Regions from separate parts of the Glutamicibacter sp. NPDC087661 genome, predicted to be linked through region 1. Evidence: riboswitches for the same ligand, from Rfam matches in the RefSeq annotation. Region 1 holds a riboswitch; each other region holds the start of a gene.

Region 1 (4,327 bases):
GGGTCACTTTTCCTAGTATTGGCAGGATGATCGATCTTTGCGCCCGAAACCGGGGTGGCACGGTGGCATCTAGCCCAACGGGCAAAGCCTTGAGCGGCTTTGCCGACAGGGCTGGTCCACCCGTTGAGCCATTGCGGGCTGGACGCAGAGAACTACCGATATTGGCAAAGGAGCCAACCCGCCGTGTACGAACTGCTAGTTCTGCTGATCCTTGTTGTGGCCATCGTGATGGTCACAGCACGCTTGAAGATCAGCCCATTCCTCGCCCTCGTTGGCGCCGCTATCCTGGCGGCCTTCGCCTACCGGATTCCGCTGGCCGACGTGGCTTCGACGGTCACCACGGCTTTCGGCAGCACCATGGGAAATATCGGACTGGTGATCCTGTTCGGAACAATGATCGGTGTCATCCTGGAGAAATCCGGCGCCGCGATCTCCATGGCAGATGCGCTGATCAAGGTCCTGGGTACCCGGTTCCCCAACCTCACGTTATCGATTATCGGCTACATCGTTTCCATTCCGGTCTTCTGCGACTCGGGATACGTGGTGCTCAACTCGCTGCGCAAAGCCATCACCCTGCGTACCGGGGTCTCTGGGCTGGCAACTTCCATCGCCCTGATGACCGGCCTGTACGCGACCCACACCATGGTGCCTCCAACTCCGGGCCCGCTGGCCGCAGCCGAAAGCATCGGCATTGCCGATAACCTGGGCTTGATCATCGCTGTCGGATTGCCCGTTGCGGCCATCTCGGCACTTGCCGGCTTGGCCTACGCCAGCCGCTTCAACAAGTCCCAATGGACCCCGTTGCCAAGCGACGACCACAATGACATCTCCGAACTCGACTATGAGCAGCTGCGTGCAAGCTTCGGAAAATTGCCCAGCCCGGCGCTGGCCTTCATGCCGATCCTGGTTCCGCTGGTGCTGATCTGTGCCGCATCCATTGCGAAGCTGCCCTCGCACCCGATGGGCGAAGGCGCTGCCCTGGAAATCCTTTCCTTCCTGGGGACGCCAGTTATTGCGCTGATCTTCGGCTTGATCTCATCGACTTTTCTTTTGAGCGGTGGCAGCAAGCTGGCGGTCTTCAATGAGCAGATGAACGAAGCTGTACGCACCGCTGCTCCGATCTTGCTGATCACCGGTGCCGGCGCCGGCTTCGGGGCGGTCCTGGCCGCGTCGGATCTGACCACGATTCTTTCGGATTCACTCAGCGGACTGGGCTTGGGCCTGGCTGTGCCATTCCTGATCGCCGCTGCACTGAAGTCCGCCCAGGGCTCGTCCACCGTCTCAATGGTGACCACTTCCGCGCTGGTCGCTCCGATGCTCGGCTCCCTGGGCTTGAGTTCGGAGTTGGGCATGGTGCTATCCGTATTGGCAGTAGGCGCCGGTGCGATGGTTGTCTCGCACGCCAACGACTCCTACTTCTGGGTCGTCTCGCAGCTCAGCCGCATTCCGGTGATCACCGCCTACAAGACCCTGAGCGTGGCTACCGCCATCCAGGGCACCGCGGGGTTCCTGACTGTACTGGTCCTGGGAGCCGTACTGCTTTAGCAGCACGCCTTCCAAGAAAGCAACGGATCGCGCCATCGGCAGATGGCGCGATCCGTTGCTTTAAGCAGTGCTGGATTAGCCCAGGCCTGCCGCCGGGAAGCTCCGCGCGGCCTTATTCGCTGTGGCAGTCGAGATCACCAGCAACGCGATGGCGGCCAGGTAGCCGGTTCCGGTCGCGGCGAAGGCGAAACCGAATTGGCCCAGCAGGCAGAGAACTGCTGCGCTGGCCAATGCCGCCCAACCGGCCCAGGAAGCCGCGGCAAGCAGGGGCGCAGCCTGCTGATGCCCGGCGAACCAGGCGTCATCGCTGGCCAAGGTGTGGCGCGTCTTGATGCCGATCGCCGCATTGCGAGCGAGCTTCCGGTCCCGTGCCATCGGGGCGAGGAACGCTGCGACCAGCGTTATGCTCAGCAACCCGAACATGAAGGCAATCACGCCTGCTGGATCCACTTGCCGCCTCTTCTGCCGATTGATCTTGAATGGCCATTCTATGCGGTCGCATGGAAGTGCCCTGATCCACGCTGTGTTCCCAATCGATGCCTGCGGGAACGTTCTTGAGATCCAGTTCCGGCATGCCAATTGCGTCATGCGAAGGTCATATGACGTCTTATCTGCCCGTTTTCCGGCAGGGCGAAGGCGCGAAGATGACGTATTTTGTCCTGCTGTTCCTCCGCATGACAGCGCCCTTCCCGAGGACCTGCCAGTAATGCTTGACTCGGAGCACAACCCATCCAGAGCGGCTGAGAGACCTGGCTCCGAGACGCCGCAGCAAGCCTGCACCAGCAGGTAGTGCTAACGCCAGGTTCGATGGAACTCCCGGGTCTAGAAGCATGAACTTCTGTTCGGGATCCCTCGTTCAATTTGTCTAAGAGAGGGACGACATGACTCGTACTCGTCCGAACGCCTTGAAAGTTCTGGCTTCAGCGATGGCGGCAGCAACACTGCTGACTGGCTGCTCGCTGAAAGAACCACGGCCGGAAATAGCGCCGGTTGTGGCGCAAAGCAGTAATCCGCAAGCCGAGCATAAGCTCGACAACGTTCCTTCACTCAAAGGCAAAAAGGTCGGCATCGCGGCCAAGGATATCCTGCACGACTACTCGCGCGTGGTCTACCAGCAGATCCAAGAGCGCATCAAAGAGCTCGGCGGCGAGGTCATCGCTACCCAAGCCGAAGCCAAAGACGAGAAGCACGTCTCTGACGTAGAAAACCTGATCACCCAGTCGCCCGATGCCATCGTGGTGATCCTGGGCGATGCCCAAACGCTCACTCCTGCCTTGGCCAAGGTGGACGCCGCCGGGATCCCGCTGTTCACCATCGATTTCCAAAGCGAATACTCGAAGAACAACGTCACCAGCGACAACTGGAACGTCGGCACCACGCTGGCTCGCACCATGGCTGAAGACCTCCACGGCAAGGGGAAGATTCTGGTCTTCAACGGCTTCCCCGGTGTGACTCCCTGCCGGATCCGCTACAACAGCCTGAACCTGGTGCTGGAAGACTACCCAAATATCGAGAAGATCACCCCGGAACTCCAGGACAAATACGAAGGCACCATCGAGGATGCCAAAAACCAGATCCAGGACCAACTGCGCAGGCTGCCCGAGGGCGAAGTTGACGCGATTTGGTCCTGCTGGGACATGCCGCTGATCGGTGCCGCGCAGGCCATCGATCCCACTGGTGGCGACATCAAGCTGTATGGAGTGGACGCAGAGCCCGGGGCCCTGGATTTGATAGCGAACCCGGACAGTTCATACCAGTTCACCGTCGCTCAGCCCACCAAGCAGATTGCCGCTGCCTCGGCCACTAATATCGCCCTGTTCCTCGATGGGCAAACCGATCTGGTTCCGAGCACCAGCTATGCCGAGCCAATTTTTGTCGACAAGGACAACGTGAATCAGGTGCGCCATGACAACGGAATCTAAGGAACTGCTGAGCATGGCCGCCATCAACAAGTCCTTTGGCACGGTCGCCGTGCTCGACCATGTGCACCTGCAGCTTCGGGCCGGAGAGGTTCTGGGCCTAGTGGGCGAAAACGGAGCTGGAAAATCCACCCTGATCAAGATACTCACCGGGCTGTACACCCTGGACTCGGGGCAGATCGAACTTGCCGGCCAGCCGGTGCAAATTCGCCGGCCTGCCGATGCCGAAGCGCTAGGCATTGAAGTGATTCACCAGGACCGCCATCTGGCCGGCCGCTTGACCGTCGCCGAACAGCTGTACCTGGGCACCGCGAAGAGTCGTGGGCTCTGGCGCCACGAGCGCACCGCGCAGGCAGCAGCCCGGGCGGATATTTTGCGAACCACCGGCCAGGAGCTGGACACCGGTGCCTTCGTTGATGAGCTCAGCGTTGCCCAGCAGCAGCTGATCCAGATTGCCCGTGCCGTACTGGCCGAACCCAAGGTGCTGATTCTCGATGAGCCGACGGCACCGTTGGCCAATGATGAAGTTGAACAGCTCTTCGGCACGATCCGGCATCTGCGGGACCGCGGGGTAGGGATCATTTTCATCTCGCATTATCTCCAGGAACTGCGGCAGATCACCGACCGGATTACGGTGCTGCGCAACGGCAGAAATGCCGGTGACGCCAGTTTCGCGGACGGTGACAGTATCGAAGATGTCATCGGCTTGATGCTGGGCAACCAGGTTAACGAGTTCTCGCACCAGAGGCGCGAGCCGCCCGCCGTTCAGGGCGAGCCTGCCCTTGAACTGGTGGACCTCTCGGTGGCCGGAACATTGAGCGGCATCAATATCTCGGTGGCGCCCGGAGAAATCGTGGCCGTCA
Region 2 (4,327 bases), on a different contig from region 1:
TGTCGCGCAGGATCCGCGGGCTGAGCTTTTCCGAGAGCACCTCCAGAATCCGGTCGTGGCCTTCGGATTCAAAAGCGACCCGCACCAGCCCGGCATCGGTACTGGCCAGCAGCAAGGCCCCCACGGGGCTATCGACCACGCGATAGGCAACATCAACAAGTTCCCGTGCACGGGCCCGTTCAACGAGCCGGCCCTGCAGCGAGTCGAGGATTTGCGCTTCAGCGGCCGTAGCCTGCTGCCGATAATTTTTTCCGTTCATGGCTGCTCCCGCCATAGTTCTTGGTCATCCATCCGGGCCCGCAGATTCTTGATCCCATCGGCGCCCGAACGCCGGGCGGCAGCTTCGGTGCCGGAAAGGATTCCGGCAATTTGCGCGTAGCTCATTCCGCCCAGGTAGCGGTAGGCCACCACCTGCCGCTGCTTGCCAGGAAGCTGGTTCACCTCATACCACAGCTGCAGGTTTTCCAACTGCAGATCCGGCCGTTGGGCCGATGGGGCCAGGCTGTCCACGTCTTGGCCGATGAGGATTTCCGGCTTATTCCTGCGCAACTCGTCAATGGCTTTATTCCGGGCAATACGCACTAGCCATGCCAGGACATTGGCGTCCTCAGGCAGTTGCGGGTACGCCTTGAGCGCGGCGAGGAATGTTTCGGACCAGGCGTCTTGCGCGCGATGCTCATCAAGCAGGGCACGGCAAACGCGCAGGATGTTGAGTCCATAGTCCTGGACTATCCGCTCGAACGGTGCTTGCATGGCTCTCCTGGAATTTTGCGCCTTCATGGCTTCTCACCATGTAAACGTACGAGGAGACCATTTTGTGAGGCGTGAACGAAAAAAATTCCTTCACGCAGATACCCATGGATTCCTAGAATGCCACCAGATCCAATTCGCTGGCGATCTGCTCAAGGCGGATCAAGTCCAGGTGGAGCATTTCGCCATTTTCCACGCCTTGGGGATCCGTGGTTCCGGCCAATGCGTCGCGGATGGTGCGCATGGTGGCCCCATGGCTGACAATCATGACCTTGCGCCCGGCATGCCTGCTGGCCAAGTCCAGCAGCGCTGGCACCGCACGGCTCAAGATCTGGGCACGCGGCTCACGCAGGTCCTTGGCAGCAGCCGATTCCGCTTCGCTGACCTCGGCCATGATCCGGCCTTCCAGCGGGCCGAAGCCGCGTTCAATGAGTTCCGGAACGGCGTTCCCCGTCTCGGCCCCGATCTGCTGGGCAATCAGCGCGGCAGTTTCCCGGGCACGTTCCAAGGGCGAAGCAAGTACCAGCGACCAGTTCTGGCCGATCAGCTGGCGCCCGACCTCGCGAGCTTGCTCGCGCCCGGTGTCGTTCAACGGGATATCGGTACGCCCCTGCAGGCGCCCTGCAAGGTTCCAATCGGTCTGCCCGTGTCGCACCAGTGCCAGCGAAGTATCCATGGCTCCAGCCTAACCGGGGTAACAGGTATCGAAGAATCTCCGGCATTACGTCCAATACGCAACGTTACGACTCATAGTTGGGTCACGAACGGTCATGTTGCGAAGATTATTACACCATCCCGAGCGGCTGAGAGATCTGGTTCGATGACGCCGCAGCAACCTGCCACATCCGGTGGTTACGGTGCTACCGCCAGAAACGATGCAGCCGCCTACCCGTTGGACCACAGCAGGAAGCGACATTGATTCCGGGATTCCTGCCTCGATCGCGACCCGCCCTGCGGTGCCCGCGAAACCCCAATCGACAAGGAGTCGTAAGCCACCATGGCAGATCACAAGTTTGGATTCCGCACCCGCGCATTGCATGCCGGAGGCACCCCCGATGCCGAGCATGGCTCACGCGCAGTGCCGATCTACCAGACCACTTCGTTCGTCTTCAAGGACGCTGACGATGCGGCCAACCTCTTTGCCCTGCAGAAGTACGGCAACATCTACTCGCGTATCGGCAACCCGACCGTAGCGGCTTTCGAAGAGCGCATGGCTTCGCTGGAAGGCGGCATCGGAGCGGTAGCCACCGGCTCGGGCATGGCCGCGGAATTCGTCACCTTTGCGGCCTTGGCCCAGGCAGGCGACCACATTGTGGCTTCCTCGAAGCTCTATGGCGGCACCATCACCCAGCTCGATGTCTCGCTGCGCCGCTTCGGCATCAACACCACTTTCATCGACTCCAATGATCCCGCCGACTTCGAAGCGGCGATCCAGGAAAATACCAAGGCCGTCTACACCGAGGTGGTGGCCAACCCGTCCGGCGACATCGCTGACCTGGAGGGACTGGCCGAGGTGGCGCACCGCCACAATCTCCCGCTGGTGGTCGATTCGACGCTCACTCCCCCGTACATCCTGCGCCCTATCGAGCACGGCGCGGACATCGTGATCCACTCGGCCACCAAGTTCATCGGCGGCCACGGCACCACCCTGGGCGGCGTGGTCATCGAGTCAGGCAAGTTCAACTGGGGCAATGGCAAGTTCCCCACCATGACCGAACCGGTTGCCAGCTACGGCAACGTCTCCTGGTGGGACAACTTCGGCGAGTACGGCTTCCTGACCAAGCTGCGCAGCGAACAGCTGCGCGACTTCGGACCGGCTCTGCCGGCCCAGTCCGCATTCCAGCTGCTGCAGGGCCTGGAGACCTTGCCGCAGCGCATGGACAACCACCTGTCCAACGCGAAGCAGGTCGCTGCCTGGTTGCAGGCCGATGAGCGCGTGACCTACGTGAACTACGCCGGCCTGGAATCCCACCCGCAGCACGCGCAGGCCAAGGAGCTGCTGCCCATGGGCGTCGGCTCGGTCTTCAGCTTCGGGGTGAAGGGCGGGCGCGAAGCCGGCTCGAAGTTCATCGAAGCCCTGCAGTTGGCCAGCCACCTGGCCAACATCGGCGATGCCCGCACCCTGGTGCTGCACCCGGCCTCCACCACCCACCAGCAGCTGAGCGTCGAGCAGCTGGTCTCCGCTGGCGTGCCAGAAGATCTGATCCGCCTGTCGGTAGGACTGGAAGATGTCGAGGACATCCTCTGGGATCTGGACCAGGCGCTGGCCGCTTCGCAGGAAGCGATTGCCGCTTCCGCCGCAGGGTTCGAGGCTCCGGCCTATGACGGTTCCGCCTGCGCATTGCCAACCGCTTCGAAAGGAGCAATCTAATGACTGCCGTTGATACCGCTTGGGAAGGCCCTGGAGCCGCACAGCGCCTGGAGATCCTGCGCGACACCAAGTCCATCGCCATTGTCGGTGCCTCGAACAAGCCATCGCGCGCCAGCTATTTCGTGGCTACCTACCTGCTCTCCTCCTCCAAGTACAAGGTGTATTTCATCAACCCGGTACTCGATGAGATCCTGGGCCAGCCGGTGTACAAGTCGCTGGCCGATCTGCCGGAGACCCCGGATCTGGTGGAGGTTTTCCGCAAGCACGATGACCTGCCTACCGTGTTGGACGAGGCCCTGGCCGTAGGCGCGAAGACCCTGTGGCTGCAGCTGGGATCCTGGCACGAGGAAGTGGCCCGGCGCGCCGAGGCCGCGGGCATGAATGTGGTCATGGACCGCTGCGTGAAGATCGAGCACGCGCGCTTCCACGGCGGCCTGCGCCTGGCTGGATTCAATACCGGCGTCATTTCCTCCAAGCGCCAGGTACTTGCCTAGGGAGTCCAAGATTCCAGGAAATGGGTGCATGCAACATTGCGTTGCATGCACCCATTTTTCTGCGGCAATTCCCCGGAATCGGCCGGTTTGGTCAACGACGCTGAACTTTTGCACGGAGCATTCCGAAGGAAGAACAAGACCTCTGACGAACCATGGTCGACGCAATTGGCCCACGGCATGCCGTGGGTGTGGCCCCGAAGTGCTCGACGCGTTCAATCACAGATCGAAAAATCTGCAAACCACAGCACTGCAACGCAAGGCCAAACGACCCAAACCCTAAAACAGGCAGAGAGAATCGATTTCGATTCGCTACGAGCGCGAACGAAAGAAGAAAAATCCCGCCCGCACTGCTATATGAAAACTCAATTCCCCTGGCCCGAGAACATTCCAGCATCTCGCAATAGCATTGCGCCGCACCCTCAATGCTGCACGGAGTTGAAATTTCTCTGGGCGAGGATTCCCTCTGCGGCACCCAGCTAAGAGGCATCGGAGACAGTACTCTGGGTTGACGCACTATTCAGAATTCTCCGGAAGCAGAAGCTTCCTTGGAAGTGCGCCAGTTGACTGGAGATACGAAGGAGCAGACAGTGGATGCAAATCGAAGAACCCTATGGTCCGTGGCCCTCGGGATGAGCTTGACTGCCTTGGTATGCAGCGGGATTGCCCTGTATTCTACGGGGGTCATCATGGATGAGAACAACCTGGACTCATG
Region 3 (4,327 bases), on a different contig from region 1:
GATCCGAGGCAGCTACCACCTGTACCAGGGGGTGGGGCCGATGATCGGCAATATGCTCATGGGCGTCGTCTTCGGCTGGGTATACCAGAAGTACGGGCGGGTGATGCCGCTGGTCATCGCGCATTTCCTGCTCGATGCCATCGGCTTCGTGGGATACGCCTTGGTCGGGCCGGCCATCGGAATCGGCCAGTAGCGCCGGTAAGCTGAGCCAATGCAGATTACCGTGCTGCGCGAGGAGGACCTTCGCCAAGCAGTTGAATTGTGGGAAGCAACTGGGCTGACTCGTCCGTGGAATGATGCGCTCGCCGACGCCCGACGGGCTTTGGCCGAGCCTACTTCCACGGTGCTGTCCATCGTTGAGAACGATCAACTCATGGCTACTGCGATGGTTGGCCATGATGGCCACCGAGGTTGGCTCTACTATGTTGCGGTGGATCCGTGCCGGCAGGGCAACGGCCTGGGAAGGGCGCTGGTGGATGCTGCTGTCCTGTGGCTGCGGGATCGCGGCGTGCCCAAGGTGCAGCTCATGGTCCGCGGGGAGAACTCTGCCGTCATCGATTTCTATGAACGACTGGGCTTCGAAGATCAGCACGTCGTGGTCCTGGGGAAGCGGCTGGACCGGCCTTAAGGAAAAGAAAGTAGGTGGGGACGCCATTGTCCCCGCCTACTTGCGATCTCTGCGGAACTGTTTACAGCACCACGGTTCCGGACTCGGTCTCAAAGGTAACCGACATGATGCCCGGAGTGCCATTCGGCGCTTCATATTGCATGGTGACAGCGCCCAAATTGACGTTCTGCGGCTGGCCCAGCCAATCCAGCACCCGTTCACGCGAGCCGGCGATGGAGATCTGGCTGATGGCGCCGGCAGGTTCCAGCGCCTTGGACGGATGCAGCTCCTCGGATCCTTCATCCCAGGAAATCAGGTACGGGCACTGCGGATCGGCGATCAGGCCCTTGATGCCAATCTGCTGCCAGGTCAGTTCGCGGCCATCAGGGAACTTCCGGTTGCCCGGCACCGACTTGCGGCCCAAGCGGTCCTCGGCACTGGATAGATCCTCCACCGAGACGCACCAGCCCATCCAGCCGCCGCCGAGCTCCGAACGGGCGCGAACCGCCTGTCCGAAGGGTGCCTTGTCGCTGGCCGGGTGGTTCAGGACTTCAACCACCTCCAGGTACTGGCCATGCTTGAGCGGGAAGATGACATTGCGTGTTCCGAATCGTGGATGCACGCCGCCCTTGACGAATTCCAGTCCAAGGGACTCGGAGATTCTTTCAGCGGTTGGCAACAGCCCGTCCGGGCCGCATGCATAACTTACGTGATCTAGCCTCATCATGTGCCCATCATGACAACATGTGATGCGAGTCTCTACTTAGGCACACCTAAGTTCCGTGATGCTATCGAATACTCTGCGATGAACCTGCAATATTCGCGAAATATGACCGATTGAGTCCAATCACCAGCCCTTGCGTTGCAAAGATCTTCGGTTTTCGGGCAAACTGGTACCAGGTCATGAGTCCCAGTAACAAGCCCCGGCTTACTGGGCGGCAACCCTCCAACCGCGGTGGGGTGCCCCGGGTGAAGACCTGGCCCTTGAACGCACAAGGCATCAAGGACAAGCGCGGGTTACCCCTGGAAGTCGTCACGATATGGTGCTTCCTGTCGGTGTCTTTTCAGTGGCGTACCCCCATAGTCATGAAACGCTATTTGGAGGAAACCATGAGCAATAACTGGTCATTTGAAACCCGTCAGATCCACTCCGGCCAGACCCCGGATCCGACGACCGGGGCACGGGCTCTCCCGATTTTCCAAACCACCTCTTTCGTCTTCCCCAGCGCCCAGAGCGCTGCTGCACGTTTCGCGCTGCAGGAACTGGAGCCGATCTACACCCGTATCGGCAACCCGACCACCGACGCGGTGGAAACCCGCATCGCTGACCTGGAGGGCGGCGTTGGAGCACTGCTGCTCTCCTCGGGACAGGCTGCCACCACTTTCGCCATCTTGAATTTGGCCGAAGCCGGCGACCACCTGGTGGCCAGCCCCAGCCTGTACGGCGGAACCCAGAACCTGCTCAAGCACACGCTCAAGCGCCTGGGCATCGAGGTCACCTTCGTTTCCGACCCGGACAACCTGGATGATTGGCGCGCCGCGGTGCGTCCGAACACCAAGGCCTTCTTCGGGGAAACCATCTCCAATCCGCGACAGGACGTCCTGGACATCGAGGGCATCTCGGCGATCGCCCACGAAGCTGGCGTGCCGCTGCTGGTGGACAACACCCTGGCCACCCCGTACTTGATCCGCCCGATCGAGTGGGGCGCGGATATCGTGATCCATTCAGCCACCAAGTTCCTCGGCGGACACGGCAGTGCCATTGCCGGTGTCATCGTGGACTCGGGCAACTTCGACTTCGCCAAGGACGCCGACCGCTTCCCGGGCTTCAACACCCCGGACGAGTCCTACAACGGCCTGGTCTTCGCCCGCGACCTGGGTGTCAACGGCATCCTGGGCGCCAATCTGGCCTACATCCTCAAGGCCCGCGTGCAGTTGCTGCGCGATTTGGGTTCCTCGGTTGCGCCGTTCAACGCGTTCTTGATCGCGCAGGGCCTGGAAACCTTGTCGCTGCGCATTGAGCGCCACGGCCAGAATGCCGTAGAAGTTGCCAATTGGCTCGAATCCCGCGAGGAAGTGCAGAAGGTCGCCTACGCAGGCCTGAAGTCCTCGCCTTGGCATGAGCGTGCGCAGAAGTACAGCGATCAGGGCGCCGGCTCGATCATCGCGTTCGAACTGGAGGGCGGTTCGGAAGCCGGCCAGGCCTTCGTGGACGCACTGGTATTGCACTCCAATGTCGCGAACATCGGCGACGTGCGCTCATTGGTCATCCACCCGGCCTCCACCACCCATGCCCAGCTCTCCGAAGCTGAGCAGGTTGCGGCCGGCGTGAGCCCGGGACTGGTGCGGCTGAGCGTCGGACTGGAGAATATCAAGGATATTCTGGCCGATCTGGAACTGGGCTTCCAAGCTGTTGCAGCCCTCGAGAACAAGGAACTGCAGGAAACCCTCTAGGCATGGCATCCATTGTGACTACTGAAGATACTCTGCGCGCCGAAGAGCTCGCTGGCGGGCAAGACGGCATTTTGCGCCGTAAGTCCGTGGGGGAGCACCACTTCGAATTCGGTGGATTCCTTCCGGACGTGGTGCTGGCCTATGAAACGTGGGGGACGCTAGCAGCTGATGGCTCCAACGCGGTGCTCGTGATGCATGCGCTCACCGGTGACGCCCACGTTGCGCAAGGCGATTCGCAAAGCGCCGGCTGGTGGGAAGAGCTCGTAGGCCCCGGCGCCACGGTTGACACCAATGAGTACTTTGTCGTGTCCATCAACATGGTGGGTGGTTGCAATGGTTCCACCGGCCCCTCGTCCTTGGGCGACCAGGGCCTGCCCTACGGTTCGAGCTTTCCCTTCGTCACCATCAAGGACTCGGTGCGCCTTGAAGCTCGGCTGGCCAAGCAACTGGGAATTGATTCCTGGCATGCGGTCATTGGCGGTTCGATGGGCGGTGCGCGCGCGTTGGAATACGCCGTCGAGTTCCCCGACCAGGTCAAGAATCTCGTAGTGATGGCCTCGAGCGCGCAGGCGACTGCCGAGCAAATTGCCTTTGCACAGGTGCAAACCCAATCCATCCGGTTGGATCCGCACTTCTGCAATGGCGACTACTACGGCAACGATGCCCGCCCGGACGCCGGTCTTGGCTTGGCTCGCCGCCTGGCCCACATCACCTATCGTTCCGAGGCCGAGCTTGAAACCCGTTTCTCGCGCAACCCGCAGGATGGCGAGAAGCCAACGGGTCTGCTCGAGGGGCCTCGCGGGCGGTACCAGGTGGAAAGCTATCTTGACCATCAGGCCAGCAAGCTGGTGAATCGTTTCGACGCCAACAGCTACCTGGTGCTCACCGAGGCGCTGATGAGCCATGATGTGGCTCGCGGCCATGAATCCCTGGAAGCCGCCTTGGCGCGACTGGCGAAGGTCAACGTGGTGGTTGCCGCGGTAACCACTGACCGGTTGTACTTTCCTGAGCAGTCAGTGAAGCTGGCTTCGTCGCTGGCCAAGCCAAAACCGGTGCACTACATTGATTCGCCGATTGGCCACGATGGATTCCTGACCGATGCCACGCAGCTCGATGGCGTGCTTCGGACCTTGGTGTTCGGAGACTGAACCCCGGAAGGGGCTCGGGAAGATTTCAAAGCCTGAAGCAGTTCCGCCAGTAATCGGTGGAACTGCTTCAGGCTTTTCATGCCTACTTGGCGCTGTCGCCGGCGCCGAGCGAGTCGTT
Region 4 (4,327 bases), on a different contig from region 1:
GGTACTCATCGGCGTGGTTGTAGCGCTCGTCGTGCTCCATCTGGTCTTCCTGGCCCATATTGCGGGCGGCCGAGGGAAGGTAGCCGGTGACGACATTCCAACCCACGCGGCCGTTGGTCAGGTGGTCCAGGGTGGCCAAGCGGCGGGCGAAAGCGTACGGGTGCTCATAGGCGGTACCTGCGGTGACGCCGAAGCCGAGGTTCTCGGTCACAGCGGCCATGGCGGAAACCAGCATCATCGGGTCGTTGACGGGCGCCTGCGCGCCGGAGCCCAGCGGGGTCACGTTGGTGCCCTTGTACACGTCGTAGGTGCCCAGCACGTCGGCAAGGAACAGCCCGTCGAACTTCCCCTTTTCCAGCACCTTGGCCAGGTGGGTCCAGTAGCCCAGGGTGTTGTAGGTCGAGGCCTTGTCCTGCGGATGGCGCCACAGGCCCGGCGACTGGTGCACCACGCAGTTCATGTCGAATGCGTTGAATAGGATCTCGCGCTTGTTCTCGCTCATGGCTTTGCCCCCATAGGTTGGTAATCGTGGAAAGTTGCTGGTGTGCGTCGCAGGCCCTCAGGTCCGCTGGGTCGAATCTTCGCCGGTGACGGACAGCCGCTGCGGCTGGACCCCGTTGATCTCGTAGTCCCCGACGATGCGCGCCTTGTAGATCGCCGGGTTATGGGTGGCGATGGTGCGCGCATTGCGCCAATGCCGGTCCAGGTTGCAGCCGCTTCTGGTGGAAGAGGCTCCCAGTGCGTCGAAGAGCTTGCTGGTCACGCCGATGGCCAGTGGCTGCACCACGGTTTGCGCGCGGTTGGCGGCCAGCTCGCATACGGCGTAGCGTTCCTCGTCGTTCAGTCCCGGATCGCCCAGGGCCGCCTCGACTTCGAGCACCGCGCCGATCACCACCGAGTCGGCGGCGAAGGATTCTGCGGACACCTCGCCCACCAGCTGCAGGACCTGAGGTTCCTGGTAGACCGGAACCCCGGTCCCGGTGGTGAAGATGCGGGTGCGCGCCTGCACCGCGCTGCGCAGGTCGTTCAGTGCGGCGCGGGCAATGCCTGCCTGCACGGACATGAGCACCAGCTGGAAGATTGCCGCTTCGGAGTCGTTGCGTTGCTGCGGCATGAAGCAGTCCACCGGGACCTGGTGGAATTCTGTGGTGCCGGTTCCGGTGAGGCCCTGGCCGAACCCATCCCAGTCGTCGAGGATCTTGACGCCGCTGCGCTGGGTGGAGACCACGGCGATCTGGCGGCCGGCGAGCTCCGGGTGGGCCACGGCAACGGTGGTCCAGTCGGCAAAAATGGTGCCGGTGCAGTAGTACTTTTCACCGTCGATCACCCAGCGCCCGTCCACGGTGCTGGCCTTGGTGTTCAAGGTGCCCAGGGCGTTGCCACCGCGTTCGGTGTAGGCGTTGCCGATAATCTGCCCAGCAGCGATGCGAGCGACCCACTTCTTGCGCAGCTCTTCGTCCTCCAGCGCCAAGACGTTCTCGACGAATGCGATATGCGCACGCCACAGCTGGCCTACGTGGGAGTCCGCCTCGGACAGCTCGATGAGCAGACGGAAGACATCCACCAGCCGTGCGCCGTAGCCCCCGTCGGCAACGGAAAGGCGAAGCGCACCGAAACGCTCGCGATTCAGCAGGCCTACCTGCTCGAAAGGAAGCACGCGGTTCAAGTCGCGGTCCTTGGCTGTCGCGGCGATCTGCGCAAAAACGGGACGGAAAATTTCGGCCAGCCGGTCGTATTGCTCATCCGCACTTGGTCCGGGGGTGATTTTCAGCAATTGCCTGGTCGGCAGCTGTTCTTCAAACTTGTCCAGGTCCATTGCGGTGGCCTGCGAAGGGTCACTGACCTGGTTGAAGTCCAGTCCGAGGGCATTGTGCGATTCACCAATAGGCATCAGGGTTCTCAATTCTTTCCATCGGTCCTGGCGGTAGCACCGTCCCGCTATTGGGGTGGTTGCTGCGGCGTCGTGGAGCCAGATCTCTCAGCCGCTCTGGATGGGTCGTAATTCATTTGTAACGGTAATAAACCGGCGTTTCCAACCCGCGAAGTCACATTTCGTCCTAGTGCCGGCAGTGCCCATCTTCAAATTTCACAGCCTAATCCGCGTCCTGCCGAAGATGAGTTGCAAAGTTTTGCTTAATGTCGAGCAAACCGGCCTGCAATAAAATAAATAACGAAATTTCTGGGCAATGTGAGGTAGTTGTCGAAGATTTTTTCATATTACGCAAGATTTGCGTTCAAATCGTTCGACTCGTTGTAATGGACACGTAACCATCCCGAGCGGCCGAGAGATCTGGCTCCACGACGCCGCAGCAACCACCTTTGGAGTTTTGCTCTGCAGGCCGGTGCTACCGCCAGGAACGATGGAGATGAACATGACTCTTTCCTTTGCAGCGCCCGAGGCAGCTCCCGTTGCCTCAGCTTCAAGCGCCCTGGACGTGCAGTTCAGCAACGTGTCGCGAACCTTCACCACCAAGATGGAAAGCCGGACCGTCCTGGCCGATATCAACCTGCAAATTCCAGCAGGTCAAGTCGTGGCCATTCTTGGAGCCAGCGGTTGCGGAAAATCCACGCTGCTGCGTTCAGTATCGGGCTTGGACCACCCCACCACCGGCACCATCCGCACCGGCACCCGCGAGGTCACCGGCATCAACGAGTTATGCGCCGTTGCCTTCCAGGAGCCCCGGCTGCTGCCATGGCGCTCGGTTCGCCAGAACATTGCACTGGGCCTGGCACCGGAAACCGATAAGCGCGCCGGCAACTCGCTGATCGATGAGTTGATCGAGCTGACCGGTCTGAGCCATGCAGCCAGCTTGCGCCCACGCGAGATCTCCGGAGGCATGGCGCAGCGGGTTTCGCTGGCTCGCGCGCTGGCTCGGCGCCCGGGTGTATTGCTTCTTGATGAACCCTTCGGCGCCCTCGATGCGCTGACACGCTTGAAGATGCAGGATCTGCTGCTCTCGATTCACGCATCGTTCCCCACCACTGTTCTCATGGTGACCCATGATGTGGACGAGGCGTTGACTTTGGCTGACCGCGTGATTGTTCTGGGGCGAGGCGCTGGGCATAGTGCAGCGGGCGTCATCGAGGATCTGTCCATCTCAGCTGTGCATCCACGCCGGCATACCGATGAAAAGTTCGTTGCAGATCGCCTGCACCTATTGCGCCTGCTCGGCGTCGACCCAACCAACCATTAGTCCCGGCCACGCCGTGGGTCCCGAACCATTCGTCCCCTTTACCTTTTCACCTACACCGCTTGCACGCACAATTCTAGGATTCTCCATGCTTTTGAACCGTCTCACCCGCCGCACTGCATTGTCCGCCGCCGCCTTGATCGTTGGCGCAGTTGCCCTGACCGGCTGTGCTGGCGAAAACGCTACAGCCTCCTCGGATGGTCAGACCCTGTCCATCGACTTTGCCACTTACAACCCGCTGAGCCTGGTACTCAAGGAAAAGGGATGGTTGGAAGCAGCCGCCAAGGAGCAGGGCGTAAATGTCGAATGGATCCAGTCCGCTGGTTCCAACAAGGCCAATGAAGCTCTTCGCGCCGACGCAATCGATGTTGGTTCCACAGCCGGTTCCGCTGCGCTCCTGAACCGTTCGAACGGTGCACCCATCAAGACCATCGCACTGTATTCGCAGCCGGAATGGGCGGCCCTGGTAGTGGATAAGGACTCGAAAATCGAGTCCGTTGAAGATCTCGCTGGCAAGACCGTGGCCGCTACAAAGGGCACCGACCCATACTTCTTCCTGCTGCAGGCGCTGGAATCCGCGGGCTTGAGTGAAGCTGACATCAAGCTGCAGAACCTCCAGCATGCCGATGGACGTACCGCCCTGGCCAACGGCTCGGTTGATGCCTGGAGCGGTTTGGATCCGATCATGGCCGCTGCCGAAAAAGACGGCGCGCAACTGGTTTACCGGAACTTGGATTTCAACACCTACGGTGCGCTGAACGCTCGCGAAGACTTCATTGAGCAGAGCCCCGAACTCGCCCAGCTCGTTGTCGATGCCTACGAAAAGGCTCGTGGCTGGGCAGCTGACAATCCCGAGGAAACCGCAGAAATCCTGGCCGACGTAGCAGGGCTCGAACCAGGAGTTGCTGCCACCGTCATTGAGGAACGCTCCAATCTGGACGTTCCGGCAGTTCCCGACGCCAAATTCACTGGAGTCCTGAGCAAGATTGCTCCCACGCTGGTCGCTAGCGGCGATGTCTCGGAGCAGGAATCCGTTGATGAAGCTCTGGAAACCCTCATCGATGACCAGTTTGCCGTCAAGGCAGACGCAACAAAGATCTCCGGAAAGTAACCAGCCATGAGTCCCACTAACGTGG

Evidence for each region. Region 1 has a riboswitch for S-adenosylmethionine ahead of ACIOTN_RS12815 (substrate-binding domain-containing protein). Riboswitches for the same ligand answer to the same signal wherever they lie in the genome.
Region 2: another riboswitch for S-adenosylmethionine. It lies ahead of ACIOTN_RS09715 (O-acetylhomoserine aminocarboxypropyltransferase/cysteine synthase family protein); the one in region 1 lies ahead of ACIOTN_RS12815 (substrate-binding domain-containing protein).
Region 3: another riboswitch for S-adenosylmethionine. It lies ahead of ACIOTN_RS13990 (bifunctional o-acetylhomoserine/o-acetylserine sulfhydrylase); the one in region 1 lies ahead of ACIOTN_RS12815 (substrate-binding domain-containing protein).
Region 4: another riboswitch for S-adenosylmethionine. It lies ahead of ACIOTN_RS09770 (acyl-CoA dehydrogenase); the one in region 1 lies ahead of ACIOTN_RS12815 (substrate-binding domain-containing protein).

Annotation. Positions count from the first base shown of each region.
Region 1 covers NZ_JBIUWE010000004.1:294,428-298,754, forward strand. Annotated here, with positions in the region: gene ACIOTN_RS12805 (GntP family permease) at 184-1,545, shown strand; gene ACIOTN_RS12810 (SdpI family protein) at 1,621-1,995, opposite strand; SAM riboswitch class I at 2,270-2,359, shown strand; gene ACIOTN_RS12815 (substrate-binding domain-containing protein) at 2,427-3,467, shown strand; gene ACIOTN_RS12820 (sugar ABC transporter ATP-binding protein) at 3,451-4,327, shown strand, end outside.
Region 2 covers NZ_JBIUWE010000003.1:84,765-89,091, reverse strand. Annotated here, with positions in the region: gene ACIOTN_RS09730 (methylated-DNA--[protein]-cysteine S-methyltransferase) at 1-259, opposite strand, end outside; gene ACIOTN_RS09725 (RNA polymerase sigma factor) at 256-753, opposite strand; gene ACIOTN_RS09720 (histidine phosphatase family protein) at 866-1,426, opposite strand; SAM riboswitch class I at 1,538-1,632, shown strand; gene ACIOTN_RS09715 (O-acetylhomoserine aminocarboxypropyltransferase/cysteine synthase family protein) at 1,748-3,121, shown strand; gene ACIOTN_RS09710 (CoA-binding protein) at 3,121-3,615, shown strand; gene ACIOTN_RS09705 (hypothetical protein) at 4,203-4,327, shown strand, end outside.
Region 3 covers NZ_JBIUWE010000005.1:116,628-120,954, forward strand. Annotated here, with positions in the region: gene ACIOTN_RS13975 (CPBP family intramembrane glutamic endopeptidase) at 1-193, shown strand, start outside; gene ACIOTN_RS13980 (GNAT family acetyltransferase) at 212-628, shown strand; gene ACIOTN_RS13985 (VOC family protein) at 690-1,334, opposite strand; SAM riboswitch class IV at 1,507-1,626, shown strand; gene ACIOTN_RS13990 (bifunctional o-acetylhomoserine/o-acetylserine sulfhydrylase) at 1,718-3,061, shown strand; gene ACIOTN_RS13995 (homoserine O-acetyltransferase) at 3,064-4,209, shown strand; gene ACIOTN_RS14000 (SGNH/GDSL hydrolase family protein) at 4,292-4,327, opposite strand, start outside.
Region 4 covers NZ_JBIUWE010000003.1:97,719-102,045, reverse strand. Annotated here, with positions in the region: gene ACIOTN_RS09775 (LLM class flavin-dependent oxidoreductase) at 1-502, opposite strand, end outside; gene ACIOTN_RS09770 (acyl-CoA dehydrogenase) at 560-1,891, opposite strand; SAM riboswitch class I at 1,907-1,998, opposite strand; SAM riboswitch class I at 2,266-2,367, shown strand; gene ACIOTN_RS09765 (ABC transporter ATP-binding protein) at 2,373-3,194, shown strand; gene ACIOTN_RS09760 (aliphatic sulfonate ABC transporter substrate-binding protein) at 3,280-4,302, shown strand.